3 regions of the Shewanella sp. JNE2 genome follow, and region 1 is predicted to be linked to each of the others. Evidence: predicted binding sites of a transcription regulator. Region 1 holds the regulator's gene; each other region holds the start of a gene.
What was found. Region 1 encodes LexA, which represses DNA repair genes until DNA is damaged. Its sites were predicted from a motif close to TACTGTATNNNNATACAGTA; they were not measured.
Positions count from the first base shown of each region.

Region 2: dinB (DNA polymerase IV) is a predicted target of LexA. The motif match lies at 2,286-2,305, and genes of this name have one in related genera.
Region 3: MZ182_RS11055 (YebG family protein) is a predicted target of LexA. The motif match lies at 2,117-2,136, and genes of this name have one in related genera.

Region 1 is NZ_CP096169.1:156,485-160,777, reverse strand. Features, by position in the region: gene plsB (glycerol-3-phosphate 1-O-acyltransferase PlsB) at 1-1,959, opposite strand, end outside; gene lexA (transcriptional repressor LexA) at 2,309-2,929, shown strand; partial or broken gene MZ182_RS00690 (cell division inhibitor SulA) at 2,926-3,437, shown strand; gene coxB (cytochrome c oxidase subunit II) at 3,833-4,293, shown strand, end outside.
Region 2 is NZ_CP096169.1:976,348-980,640, reverse strand. Features, by position in the region: gene MZ182_RS04455 (DMT family transporter) at 1-151, opposite strand, end outside; gene MZ182_RS04450 (LysR family transcriptional regulator) at 244-1,143, shown strand; gene dinB (DNA polymerase IV) at 1,186-2,262, opposite strand; gene MZ182_RS04440 (methyl-accepting chemotaxis protein) at 2,396-4,293, opposite strand, start outside.
Region 3 is NZ_CP096169.1:2,471,119-2,475,411, reverse strand. Features, by position in the region: gene MZ182_RS11070 (MlaD family protein) at 1-701, opposite strand, end outside; gene MZ182_RS11065 (paraquat-inducible protein A) at 688-1,305, opposite strand; gene MZ182_RS11060 (paraquat-inducible protein A) at 1,307-1,939, opposite strand; gene MZ182_RS11055 (YebG family protein) at 2,147-2,446, shown strand; gene MZ182_RS11050 (GAF domain-containing protein) at 2,465-2,923, shown strand; gene proQ (RNA chaperone ProQ) at 3,206-3,844, shown strand; gene prc (carboxy terminal-processing peptidase) at 3,873-4,293, shown strand, end outside.

The DNA.
Region 1 (4,293 bases):
CTTTAGCAACGGATAAAAGTCATTCACGATTGCCACAATTTGCTGTCGCTGACTTTGCTCATTATGGGTCAAACAACTCGCAATAAGAGAAGGAATAATAAATAAGTGGATAATATTATTGCGATAATAGGTCATCGAAATGGCCTGATTAGCATCGATAGACACTATCTCACCTAAAGGATCGCAGGATACTGAAAACTTATTTAAATCAATACCCTGTTGAACAAGATGCTTACCATCACCTTCCGCGACAGAAGTAAAAGAGGTATAAGGCACCCGCTTCAGCAGCGTGAGGTACAAATCTAACTGACGTTCTAACAAACAACGCTCAAGCGCATTTTGCTCAGAAGCCAATAAAGCTAAACTGGTAAGCGTGACGGAACTGGCCGCTGCCGCATCATTAATACGTGTCATCACCCGATTTGCTAACACGTTAACCGCTGGAGTTAACCAAGTTGGCTTTTGTTCAGGATCATCGGCAAGCTCTGCGCGCCAGTTAGGTGCCATTTCGTTTAAAAAAGTTTGCAGGGTAATCGGCTCTCCAAAGTTCACATAACCTTGACCAAAATTACCTAACTTTCGAATGGCTCCAAAAACTTGCCAAACGGATTCTTTTTGTTTTTTCTTGCCACTTAACTCTTTGTGATACGTGGCGACTTCCATCACATGGTCATAACCTAAATATACGGGAACCAAAGTAACTGGGCGCTCAATTCCGCGCAGCACGCTGTTCATTGTCATTGCTATCATGCCCGTTTTAGGCGCTAACAAACGCCCCGTACGAGACCGACCGCCCTCAGAGAAATACTCCACCGAATAGCCCTTGGCAAACAGTTGATCTAAATATTCACGAAAGACTGCGGTATAAAGCTTATTACCATTAAAACTACGACGGATAAAGAACGCGCCACCACGGCGGAACAATGGTCCCGCAGGCCAAAAGTTCAGGTTTATCCCTGCTGCAATATGCGGCGGAACCATACCTTGGTAATACAAAATGTAGGATAGCAATAGATAATCCATATGACTTCGATGACAAGGCACATAGACAATTTCGTGACCATCGTGGTGTAACTGACGAATATGTTCGGCACCTTTAATATTGATGCCACTGTAGAGCTTATTCCATAACCAGGTTAAAAAACGCTCGGCAATGCGCACTAAACTATCTGAATAATTTGCCGCTATTTCATCAAGATACTCTATTGCAGTTTCACGAGCTTGAGTTTCAGAAATCTTTTTGCTCACAGCCTCTTCTTGAATCGCCTTACGTAATGACTCCGATTTGAGCAACGAATCAAATAATGCCTGACGATTTGGCAGTAAAGGACCCGTCATCACCTTACGTTGGCGGCGAAAATGTACCCGTGCCACACGCGCTAATTTATGGGCTATCCCCATATCAGTACCGTGTTCATCTGCCATATAACGCAGTGAAACTGCATTCGAAAACTGTACAAAATTATGACGGCCTAGAAACAAAATCATGAAGCACTTACGTAGCCAAGTTGGATTTTCACGCTCCAACACAGCCGCTTTCATCGTATCGTCTTCTTTACCTGGAGTACGTCCCCAATAAAGACTCACTGGCACTAACTGAATATCAAGCTCCGGGCGCTCCTTATGAACAGCCAAGAGACGCATAAAACACTCAAGGAATGGCTCGTTACCCGCACGTTCACCAAACAAAGGTTTACGTCCTTGAAGGCAAACAACCCGTGGCGCAACAACACCGTTAACAACTAAAGGTTCGTAGGGGCTTGGCAAGCCTAATTTTTCGGTGACTTCACTCAGTGCCGCAATGTCACTCAGCGATTCTGTTTTCATGACATAAGCAAGTGGTCTGGAGGTATCCAGATTCAGATCGGCAAAAGGATCCTGAGGCACCACAATAGTGTGGACTAAGTGTTTTTGGATCCAACGTAATGATTTCAACCAAAGAGAGTCTTGTTTAGGCATTATTCTTATGCAATTAAGTACGTTTACTAGCCCAATAGAATACCAGACTCTGGGGAGTATTCGCTAATTCTCTCCTATATATCCCTAAATCACCCTAACATCAGGCGTTTTATAAGCCTATAAAACAATATATGCACCCCATCGGAATAAAATAAATACTCTTAAAAATTAAACACTTAAAATTAAACAGAAAAATATAAAACGCCTTATCTTCCATAAAAACTCAACCAATAGATCAGACTGAGATTTGCCGATTTAAAACACTTTACGATCTAAAAATGGTTAATACTTGCACTACAAACAATACTGTATATACTAACAGTAACTGTATAGAAAAACAGGAACAGCCATGAGACCCTTAACGCCACGCCAAGCTGAAATTTTAGAGCTAATTAAACGTAATATTGCCGATACAGGAATGCCACCCACCCGAGCAGAAATTGCCACTCGTTTAGGCTTTAAAAGTGCTAATGCTGCTGAGGAGCACCTCAAAGCTCTCGCCAAAAAAGGCTGTATCGAAATCATGCCTGGTACCTCTCGGGGTATCCGTCTCCCAGCAGAGGAAGAGGTCGTGGTTGAATATGGCCTGCCACTTATAGGCCAAGTAGCCGCTGGTGAGCCAATCTTGGCTCAAGAACATGTTGAACAGTACTATCAAGTTGACCCAAGTATGTTCCACCCTACCGCCGATTTTTTACTGCGAGTAAAAGGTGACAGCATGAAAAACATCGGCATTCTCGAAGGTGATTTGTTAGCGGTACATAAAGTACAACAAGCGAGAAATGGTCAAGTAGTTGTTGCAAGAGTCGACGATGATGTCACGGTTAAACGCTTCGAAAAAAAAGGCAACTTAGTCTATCTATACGCAGAAAATGAAGACTACTCACCAATTAAAGTGGATTTAAGTTGTCAAAGTTTAACAATTGAAGGACTCGCTGTTGGTGTGATCCGTAATGGAGATTGGCTATGAGTAACCTATTAGGCAATGCCCCACGTCATCCGGGGTTGTGGCTCGACAACATTCGAGAGCCAGATGCAAACTGGCAGTATGCACCGATCAGCTGTGTGCCTACACAGACTCAAGGCCGTACTGAGTTAATCCAGCTCAGTACGCAGCTCGCACAACTCAGTCAACAGGGGCGTTGGGTTGTACTCATCAATCCACCAAGTATTGGCTATAAACAGTTACTCACATCAGCAGGTGTGCGCATGGATCGTATATTACTCGTTCATGCAAAAGATGAGGTAGAAACCCTATGGGCGATGGAGAAAGCCTTAACAAGTGGTACGTCCAGTGCAGTCATTACTTGGACGACCTCACTCGATGCCCGTGATAATCGACGCTTACAAATTGTGGCAAAAAGTGCCAGAGCGATGGGTATTGTATTAGAGGAAGTAAATAACCACTTACAGGATAAGGTCCGCCTTGAGCAACATACACACTTTAAGCAAGCCACTTTTTTAGCCCTGTTCATTAGTTTTACAAAAGATTTTTTAGCCGTGAAAGCCGCCTCACATATGAATGTGAGGCTTTTTTTTAGCAATTTTTCAGACAATTAGAAAAATAAGTGATCTTGATCAATATTTAAACAGCAAGTATGGTTGATTAAGCTGGTGACTCTATATCACTGGCGATGGTAAAAACCGAGCTGTTATCCCAGCCAATTTTCCATCAATAATTAAAATGACAGATTTTTTCAGTAGTATGTGCCAGCGTGGCGAATTAACAGCAGTAACAGTACAAAAGTAAGCCATCAACGCACATTGAAGTCAAAAACGCTTTTTTGGGAACTGAAGAGTTTGCATAGAGTTGAGACTTACTGTGTGACTCTTCTTTGTAGTTGCAATTTGCAATTAGCAGAGGAGAAGTCTTGTGAAGCAATTGTTGTATTGTTTACTCGTGGTGTTATTCGCACCACCGTTGAACGCAGCGGATTCGCGGTTCAATATGACCACTGGTGTAACCGAGATAAGTGGCAAGGTTTATCACTTGCATATGACTATCTTGTATATCTGCTGTGCTATTGGCCTCGTGGTTTTTGGCGTAATGATTTATGCCATGATAAACCACAGAAAATCCAAAGGCGCAGTTGCCGCCCATTTCCATGAAAGTACCAAAGTTGAAATTGCTTGGACCATATTGCCATTTATTATCCTGATCCTAATGGCCATACCTGCAACCAAAACCTTAATCGCAATGGAAGATACGAGCAATGCTGATATCACCATCAAAGTTACTGGTTCTCAGTGGAAATGGCATTACAGCTACTTCGATCAAGATATTGATTTTTACAGCATACTCTCGACACCTAGAACACAAATTGATGGTTCAGA
Region 2 (4,293 bases), 820 kb from region 1:
GCGTGACCGCGGCTATGGTAAACCGCCAGAAAACGAGGGATTCTCCCGACATCTCCTCCAGCACTCGCTTAGCAATGGGAAACACACTGCCCCAGCTAAAAACACAAATCAGTAGACAAACGAATGTCAGGTAAGGGGTATGGGATTTCATATCTGCCTCTTGGGAGGGAATTGGGATTGAGCTTAGTTTATAAGTTTCATATATTATTAAAACTAGCAAGATTTAGAGGTTAAATTCCAAATATGAAACTTAATTATTCCCTAGACGATATGCGTTTATTTTGGGTTGTGGCACAGCAGGGCAGTTTTAAGCTCGCGGCTGAGCATTTAGGTATTCCACCGTCTACCTTAAGTCGTCGAATCAATCTATTAGAACAGTCTTTAGGGTTGCGCTTACTGCACCGAGACGCCCATAGGGTAAATCTTACCGCCACAGGTCAGCGTTATCTCGAACGTTGCGGCCCACTGTTTATCGAGTTAAACCAAGTATCGGGTGAGCTGCATGCCGATAAACATCAAGCGGTTGGAAAACTGCGGATCTCAGCACCCATCAACACCACCTACCTTTGGCTGGGGGAATCACTCAACGCCTTTCAATTACGCTATCCTAATATCGATATCGATTTAAGCCTGTCGAATATGAATATCGATGTCAGTGAAAACGCGATTGATATCGCCTTTCGGGTTGGCGAGCCTAAAGATCCTGATTGGATTGCAAGGCCACTCACCACCATTAGCTTTGTCCTTTGCGCCAGTAGTACGGCAACGCAATGGCATTCTCTGCAATCTATAGAGGAGCTCGAACAACATCCCGTTATTATCGCAAAACCAGCTAAAACATGGCGCTTACAGCATAATATCACTAGGCAAGATTTCGAATTTGAGCCAAGGAGTAATATCAAACTAGCCGTCGATGATATGGCTATCGCCAGTCAAGCTGTGATGGCAGGGCTCGGTATTGGACTATTACCCATTAGCATGGCGAGTGAACGAATACAAAGCGGCAAGCTTATTCAAATACTGCCCGAGTGGAAAGGTGCTCCGCGTACCGCTTACTTGATGTATCGCGATCGCGATAATCTTCCTCTACGGGTTAGGCTCTTGATTGATTTTATGCTGGAAAACCCACCCTCAGCTTATTAAGCGATTCGAGTTGGTGATGAAATTGATCGACTCAATAAGTGCCTAGAGCGCTAAATCAAGCTGAGTCTGGGTGTTTAATGTTGATGCGACATAACGTGTTGAATCGGCTAATCCTACAGAAATACCCACAAGCCGGATCCCCCGAGCATCCTGCCTAGCTAATGCCTGAGTAAGAAGATCATAAAACAGGTTCACAGAAACCTCCTCAGTGCGATGCTCTATCGTGGTTTGTTTAAAATCGCTAAATTTAAGTTTAACGACTTGCTTATGGATCTTTCGCTCCTTAGCGCTGCGGCTTAAACGCAACGCCAACTCTTGGATTAATCCCGGCATCACCTGCTGGCACTGTTCTAAGGTATAAATATCCTTGGCGAGAGTGGTCTCAACGCCAACGGACTTACGCTCACGATCGATGGAAATTCCCTGTCCGTCAATGCCATGGGCGCGCTCAATTAGCACTGCACCCAATTTACCAAAACGGGAGAGCAACTCTTGTTTTGAATAAACCTGCACATCACCACAAGTGTTTAACCCAAGGGATGTTAACTTTTCAGCGGTGACTTTACCCACTCCGGGAATTTTACGTAGCGATAAGGTCTTAACAAACTCAGGAAGCATCTCTGGTGTGATCACATATTGCCCGTTAGGCTTATTCAGATCCGAGGCAACCTTTGCCAAAAACTTCACTGGTGCTATCCCCGCCGAAGCCGTTAAACCCGTTTCGGCTAAGATATCACGGCGAATAGCCTCAGCAATTAAGGTTGCAGAACCCTTATATTGTTGGCACTCACTCACATCTAAATAGGCTTCATCTAAGGAAAGCGGTTCAATCAATGGCGTGTAGCGGGAGAAGATTTCACGAATGTGTAGCGATACTTCTTTGTAAACCTGCATCCGACCGGGAACCAAAATAAGATTGGGACACAGCTTAAAGGCATAGGAAGTCGCCATCGCCGAACGTACCCCAAATTTACGCGCCTCGTAACTACAAGTGCTGATCACACCGCGACGTTCACGACTGCCACCCACGGCTAAAGGCTTGCCACGGTACTCGGGAAAGTCACGCATTTCTACTGCTGCAAAATAGCAGTCCATATCGATGTGAATAATTTTTCGCACGTTGAATTCCTCCAACGTCAAAATACTGTATATAAAACCAGTAATCAAGTGCTCTATACACACTTATTCTCTTACCCACAGATAAAACAAAAGGAGCCGAAGCTCCTTTTATTGATGACGCGTCTACCTGAGATCAGATTTTGAATTGCCCAATATTTAAGGTGAGTTTACGGGTTACATGTTCAAAGCCCTGTAGACTTTGCGATAGATCTTGGCTGGATAACAAAGATTGATCCGATAAACCACGGACATTCTCAACGTTTTGCGCCACTTCCTCAGCCACTACCGCCTGTTGACCAATTGCCACGGTAATTTCTACGGTTTGTTGCTGAATAGACACAATGGCATTTGCGATATCATTTAATGCTTGCTCCACTTGAGTCGTCAGATCCTGACCTGCTTTTGCCTGCTCAACGCCAGACTCCATCACTTGTTCTGCCTGTAATGCACTTTGTTGTAATGTCTGAATAATGCCCTGAATATTAGCGGTAGAATCTTGGGTTCGCGATGCCAACGTACGCACTTCATCTGCCACCACAGCAAAGCCACGGCCTTGTTCACCCGCACGGGCCGCTTCGATAGCCGCATTGAGCGCCAGTAGATTAGTTTGCTCGGCAATATGACGAATAACACTCAATACCTCACCGATTTGTTCTGAGCTATTACGTAAGTGTTTAATCACTTTTGCAGCCTCAATAACTTGCAGAGATAGTACTTTCATCCCTTCTGTCGCACGTGAAACAATCTGAGTACCATCGTGGGCTTGAGTTTGTGCTTTCTGTGCAAAATCATTTGCTCTTTGGGCACTCACCGCCATCTCTTGGCTCGTCTGTGCCATTTGTGTCGCTGCGGTTGCCACAGAATCGATTTGCTGTTTCTGAGATGACACTGAAGATACGGCTAATTCACACACTTGCCGAGCATCTTCCACCCCTGTACCGACTTCCTGCGTTAGCGTGCGGGTATGCAATAACATATGCTGAACTTTTTCAGCAAAGCGGTTAAAGGCATCACCGAGTTTACCTAGTTCATCTTCTCGATCCATTAGAATACGTTGAGAAAGATCGCTATCACCTTCAGCAATATCCTCCATCGCATCCAATAGCTTAGATAACTGACGTCTAAAGGGCAGCAACATTAACCAAACCGTTATTCCGACTAACAGCATAATGCCGATAGCAACTAAACACGCATTCCAAAAGGCCGCTGTCACAGGCGCTTCTATTACCTCATGGGGTAACATAAAGGCTAAGTGCCATTTTTGCTTAGGATAATCCCCTCCGACAGATACAAAAGTGACTCTCTGTGGCACGCCATTAAACGTCACTTCAGCAAAGCCTTGCGCTTCCAGTTGCATCTGTTGTCTTAGTAAGGCGAATCCAGACGTATTTTCAAACTGACTGTCGACTTGACTAGCTAAAGAACCCGGTGGAAAACGCTCAGAAAATCCAGGGAAATAAACCAGCTTGCCGTCATCGGTCATCAGGAAAGCCTGACCAAAATTGCGATATTTGATCGGTGCTAACAGGGATTTACCAATGGTATCGATCAAAATATCCATACCACCGATACCAATCAATTCACCATTTGCCCCATAGACAGGAGTTTTAACCGTAGCAGAGATAGAGCCATCGTTAGCATCCACGGCAGGATCGCCCACAAAGAGTCCACGTTGGTCGATAGCCTCCTGCCACCAAGGTCGTTTATTAGTGTAGTAATTGGGGTCGCCATCGAAACGACCATTGAAATCAAAATATTCAAACGTATTAGCCGAACCAAAAAATACGGATTTTATATCGGGATCGCGCTCAGAAAAGGATTTGAAATAACGAATAATATTTTGATATTGGCTATCAGCGGCAAGATTGCTGCCACGGGCATGATACTGGCTAAACCAACTCACTAAACCCGGTTCAGCAAATATGGAGTGGATGACCTGACCCTTAGCAATAAAATATCCACTGATTTCATTGGCTTTTAATGCAACAAGTGCCGAAATATCCTCATCGACTTGCTTACGAGTATTATTAC
Region 3 (4,293 bases), 2.3 Mb from region 1:
GAGCTGACCTTAATGCCCGAGAGTGAGGCATCAACTTTAACGCCTGATACATTCCAAAATAAGGAGTTTTTCTTCACTAATCTCGCATATTGCTCTTGAATAAAGGCGCTGATAACAACATTAGTATTACCTGCTAATCGATAGCTAACTACACTACCGACGGGGATTTGACGAAAGAAAATAGGTGAGCCCACATCCAGAGAGCCGAGTTTATCCGAAGTTAATTCAATCATTACGCCTTCAGAGCCTATTTGCATCGGCGGCGCTTGTCGTTCTGCCTCAAAGAACGTAGACGCATTACCTTTTCCTGGCTGAATCGCAATATAATTGCCAGAAAACAGCGCATCTAAACCTTCAACACCAGTAATACTGGCTTTAGGTGTCACTAACCAAAATAAGGTTTCTTTATTTAAGAATGGCTTAGCGCGATAATCCATTACCACTTTGACATTCACACCTTTGAGATCGTCATCTATACCAATGTCTTTGACTTTACCGACGGTCAGACCTTGATATTTCACTAAGGTTTTACCCACATCAATCCCTGTGGCGCTGGGAAAGTGAATTTGAATTTCAATCCCCGATTCTTTAATGCTTTTTATACCAAGCCAAGCACCGAGCGCGAGTGCAACAATCGGCAGCAGCCAAATGGGCGAAAAGAGTTTTTTCTTCACAACTTTTGGCGATTCAATTTGTGTCATCTTGAGTGTCCAATCGATCCCAGAGTAAACGAGTGTCTAAAACTTTTGCAGCGAGCTGAGTTAACAAAATAACCAATGCAAATGCAGTGGCTGCAGGTGCGGGCTTAGCGTCTAGCAGTTGCCCCATATTAACGAGCGCAACAGTGAGCGAAATTACGAATAAATCAAGCATAGACCAACGGCCAATCCACTCGATAACATGAAATCCCACCATTAACTTCTTTTTTGAAATCGGAAGCTCAAAACTGATCGCGCATAGGTAAATGGACAGTCCTATGATTTTAACCCAAGGCACTAAGATACTCGCGATAAACACAATAATGGCGATAGGGATCATATCTGAGTGCACTAAATGGATGATCCCTGAAAAAATCGTATCGTGGCGCACTTGTCCCTGATTAGTCAGTATAGTGATTGGGTATAGATTGGCGGGCACCAATAAAATTGCGGCCGTGATGAGTAGCGCCCAACTTTTTTGCAAGCTACTGTAATCACGAACCTTTAACTCTGCCTCACAGCGCAGGCAGTGAGTGCTACCTGTGGTGTTGAGTTGTTGGCACACACGGCATAGACAAAGGCCAATATCCTTACCTTGCTGTTTCATACTAGCGATGTCCATCCAATAGGGTCCACATATGCTCTAGATCGTATTCCCGTTGTAAAAATAAGGTCACGAGAAACAACATTGTGAAGCAAAATGTACCCATTCCAAAATAAATATCTGAAAAATCAGATAATTGAAATGATGAAACTAAAAAGCTAATCACGTAAATTTCTAACATGGTCAGTTGAGAAAGCACGCCTTGAAGTTTCAATAACTGTTTTAAACTGTTACGCCAAAAGGGGATAGAAAGCCCCCATTTGACAATTAATATCTGTGTAAGAATGGATAAAATCAATAATCCTGGACCTATTACCGCAGCCGCTAATACCGCTAAACCTACCACCCAGTAGCCTTGCTCAAATACGGCAAATGCACCTTGAAACACGGTAGTAGTACGAATACTGCCGAGGAAATGGATCTCAAGTACAGGCAAAAAATTAGCTGGAAAATAAAATACTAGCGCAGTAATACACAAGGCTAACATGCCATTTACTGAGCAATATGGCGTATCATAGAGTGCAGTGCTGCAACGCGGACATAGGGCTCTAACACCTGAGGGTAAGGCGCGTTTGCGGATAGCCAAGTCGCAGGAACGACAGAGGATTACAGAGTTTTCTACTGTGTTTTCATGCATATAAAAATATTTAATTAGCCCCAAAATGACTAAGAAATTAAGTGTCCAACCATCAGTGATATGCTGTTGGACATTGAAACGTCAGAAAAACTCGCTTATCTCACTAATGAAAGCCGCCTGATAATACCAGATTAATCAGAACACTTGCATCACAAGTTCGATCTATGTCATTCTGGTTACTGTATATAAAAACAGTGCGAGGCAGTCATGGCAGTTATTACACAGTTTGTCGTGGTAAGAGAAGGGGTTGAAAAGATGACATTCACATCGAAAAAGGAGGCCGATGCCTACGATAAGATGCTCGATATCGCTGATAACCTGATCCCCTTCATTCAAAAATCTGAATTAGGCATTGATGAAAGTCTGAGCGAACGGCTCGCATTTTATTTTGCTAGTAATAAAGATGAGCTGACGAACTTGCTTAAAGGCGTCGTTCAGGTTAATAGTACGCCAACGAATCAAGCGGTAACCAAGAAAACAGCGAAAAAAGCTGAAGCGGCAGAGTAGACAAGGTTAGGAAATATAATGAAATCGCAATTTTATGAGTCACTGAATCGTCAAGCGTTAGCTTTGCTTGAAGGTGAAGATGATGTTGTGGCGGCAATGGCAAACTTTTCCGCCTTGCTGAATGATAACTTAACCGATCTTAACTGGGTTGGGTTTTATGTTATGCGTGGTGAGCAATTAGTGTTAGGCCCGTTCCAAGGTAAAGTGGCTTGTACCCGCATCCCTTTAGGAAAAGGCGTCTGTGGGACTGCCGCATACACTAATCAGACGCAACGGGTTGCAGATGTACACCAATTTGATGGACACATCGCCTGTGACTCTGCCAGTAATTCTGAAATTGTTGTGCCAGTTCGTGCTAACGGAAAAGTTATTGCAGTGCTCGATATTGACAGTCCGAGCTTCGATCGTTTTGATGAAGACGACCAAAAAGGGCTGGAATTGTTAGTTAAAAGCTTTGAAAATTGCCTATTTGATTAATTTGCGTGCAATAACACATAATTCATAGTCGCAATCGCTAGCGTGCGCCTTATAATATGCGCCAGCATCGATTAAGCCGGTTTGACACCAATGTCATCAATAAGCTTGATGTGTTAAGCCGTAAAAAATGGTTAAGTTATACTTTTTTAACTTTAGAAAATGCGGCGAGAATGCTAATTTGTACCTTGGCTCAATATTGGGCTTAACGAAGACAAACGACACGTAAGAAGCTGATTTTTATCACCTCGAATTCGATGTCCCTTTTTGACTGTGGAAGTAATGATGGAATCAACAGATAAGTTGACCGACACCAATGCAATTTTGGCGTATTTGTATGAAACATTTCCTTTGTGCTTTATTGCTGAAGGTGAAACTAAGCCATTAAAAATCGGATTGTTTCAAGATTTGGCTGAAAGGTTGGCTGATGATTCTAAGGTCAGTAAAACTCAACTACGAGTTGCCTTAAGACGTTATACCAGCAGCTGGCGTTACCTGAAATGTGTAAAAGCAGGCGCACAACGGGTTAACCTCGATGGCGAACCTTGTGGTGAGTTAGAGCAAGAACATATTGATCATGCTCAAGCCATGTTGAAAGAAAGTCAGGAAAAAGCGAAGGCAAAACGTGCGGCAAAAGCACCTAGTACGCCTAAAGCTGCAGCCAAAAAAGCGCATAAGAAAGTGGCCGTTCCTCAACGTCCTAAAACTGAGCGTCCTGCTAAACCAGCACCTAAAGTTGCTGCGCCAGTGGTCAATTTAGTGCAAGCACAGTTGACTGATTTAGCGAAAAAACAACGTGTTAATGTTAAGTTAGGTATGACACCCGTAGCCGGCGTGATCACTGACATTAATAAAGAGGATATTCATGTTCAGCTTGATAGCGGTCTAACGATTAAAGTTAGAGCGGAACATATCCTGCTGTAATCATTTATTAAGACGGAGTAACTTGTTGATGCGAAAACTCACTTTGGCTATCTCGATTGCCACTGTTTTTGTCGGATTTTCGGCTTGGGCCGTACCACCCACGATTCAAATCAGCGAGTTACCCACTCTCAAGCAAGAGGCACAACATAAGGTTGCCAGTAAGAGAGTGACGGACTTATATACTCGTTCGCATTACCACAGATTCAACTTAGATGATGCGTTTTCAGCGCAAATCTTCGATCGCTATCTACAACAATTGGATTATCGCCGCAATGTATTGACCCAAGCGGATGTAGATAGCTTTAAACCTTATATTAATCAATTCGATAACATGTTGATTTCCGGTGAGCTTGAACCTGCATACAAGATGTTTGATGTAGTGCAAAAGCGCCGTTATGAAGGCTTTGTTTATGCCTTGTCATTATTGGATCAAGAAATTGATTTTACAG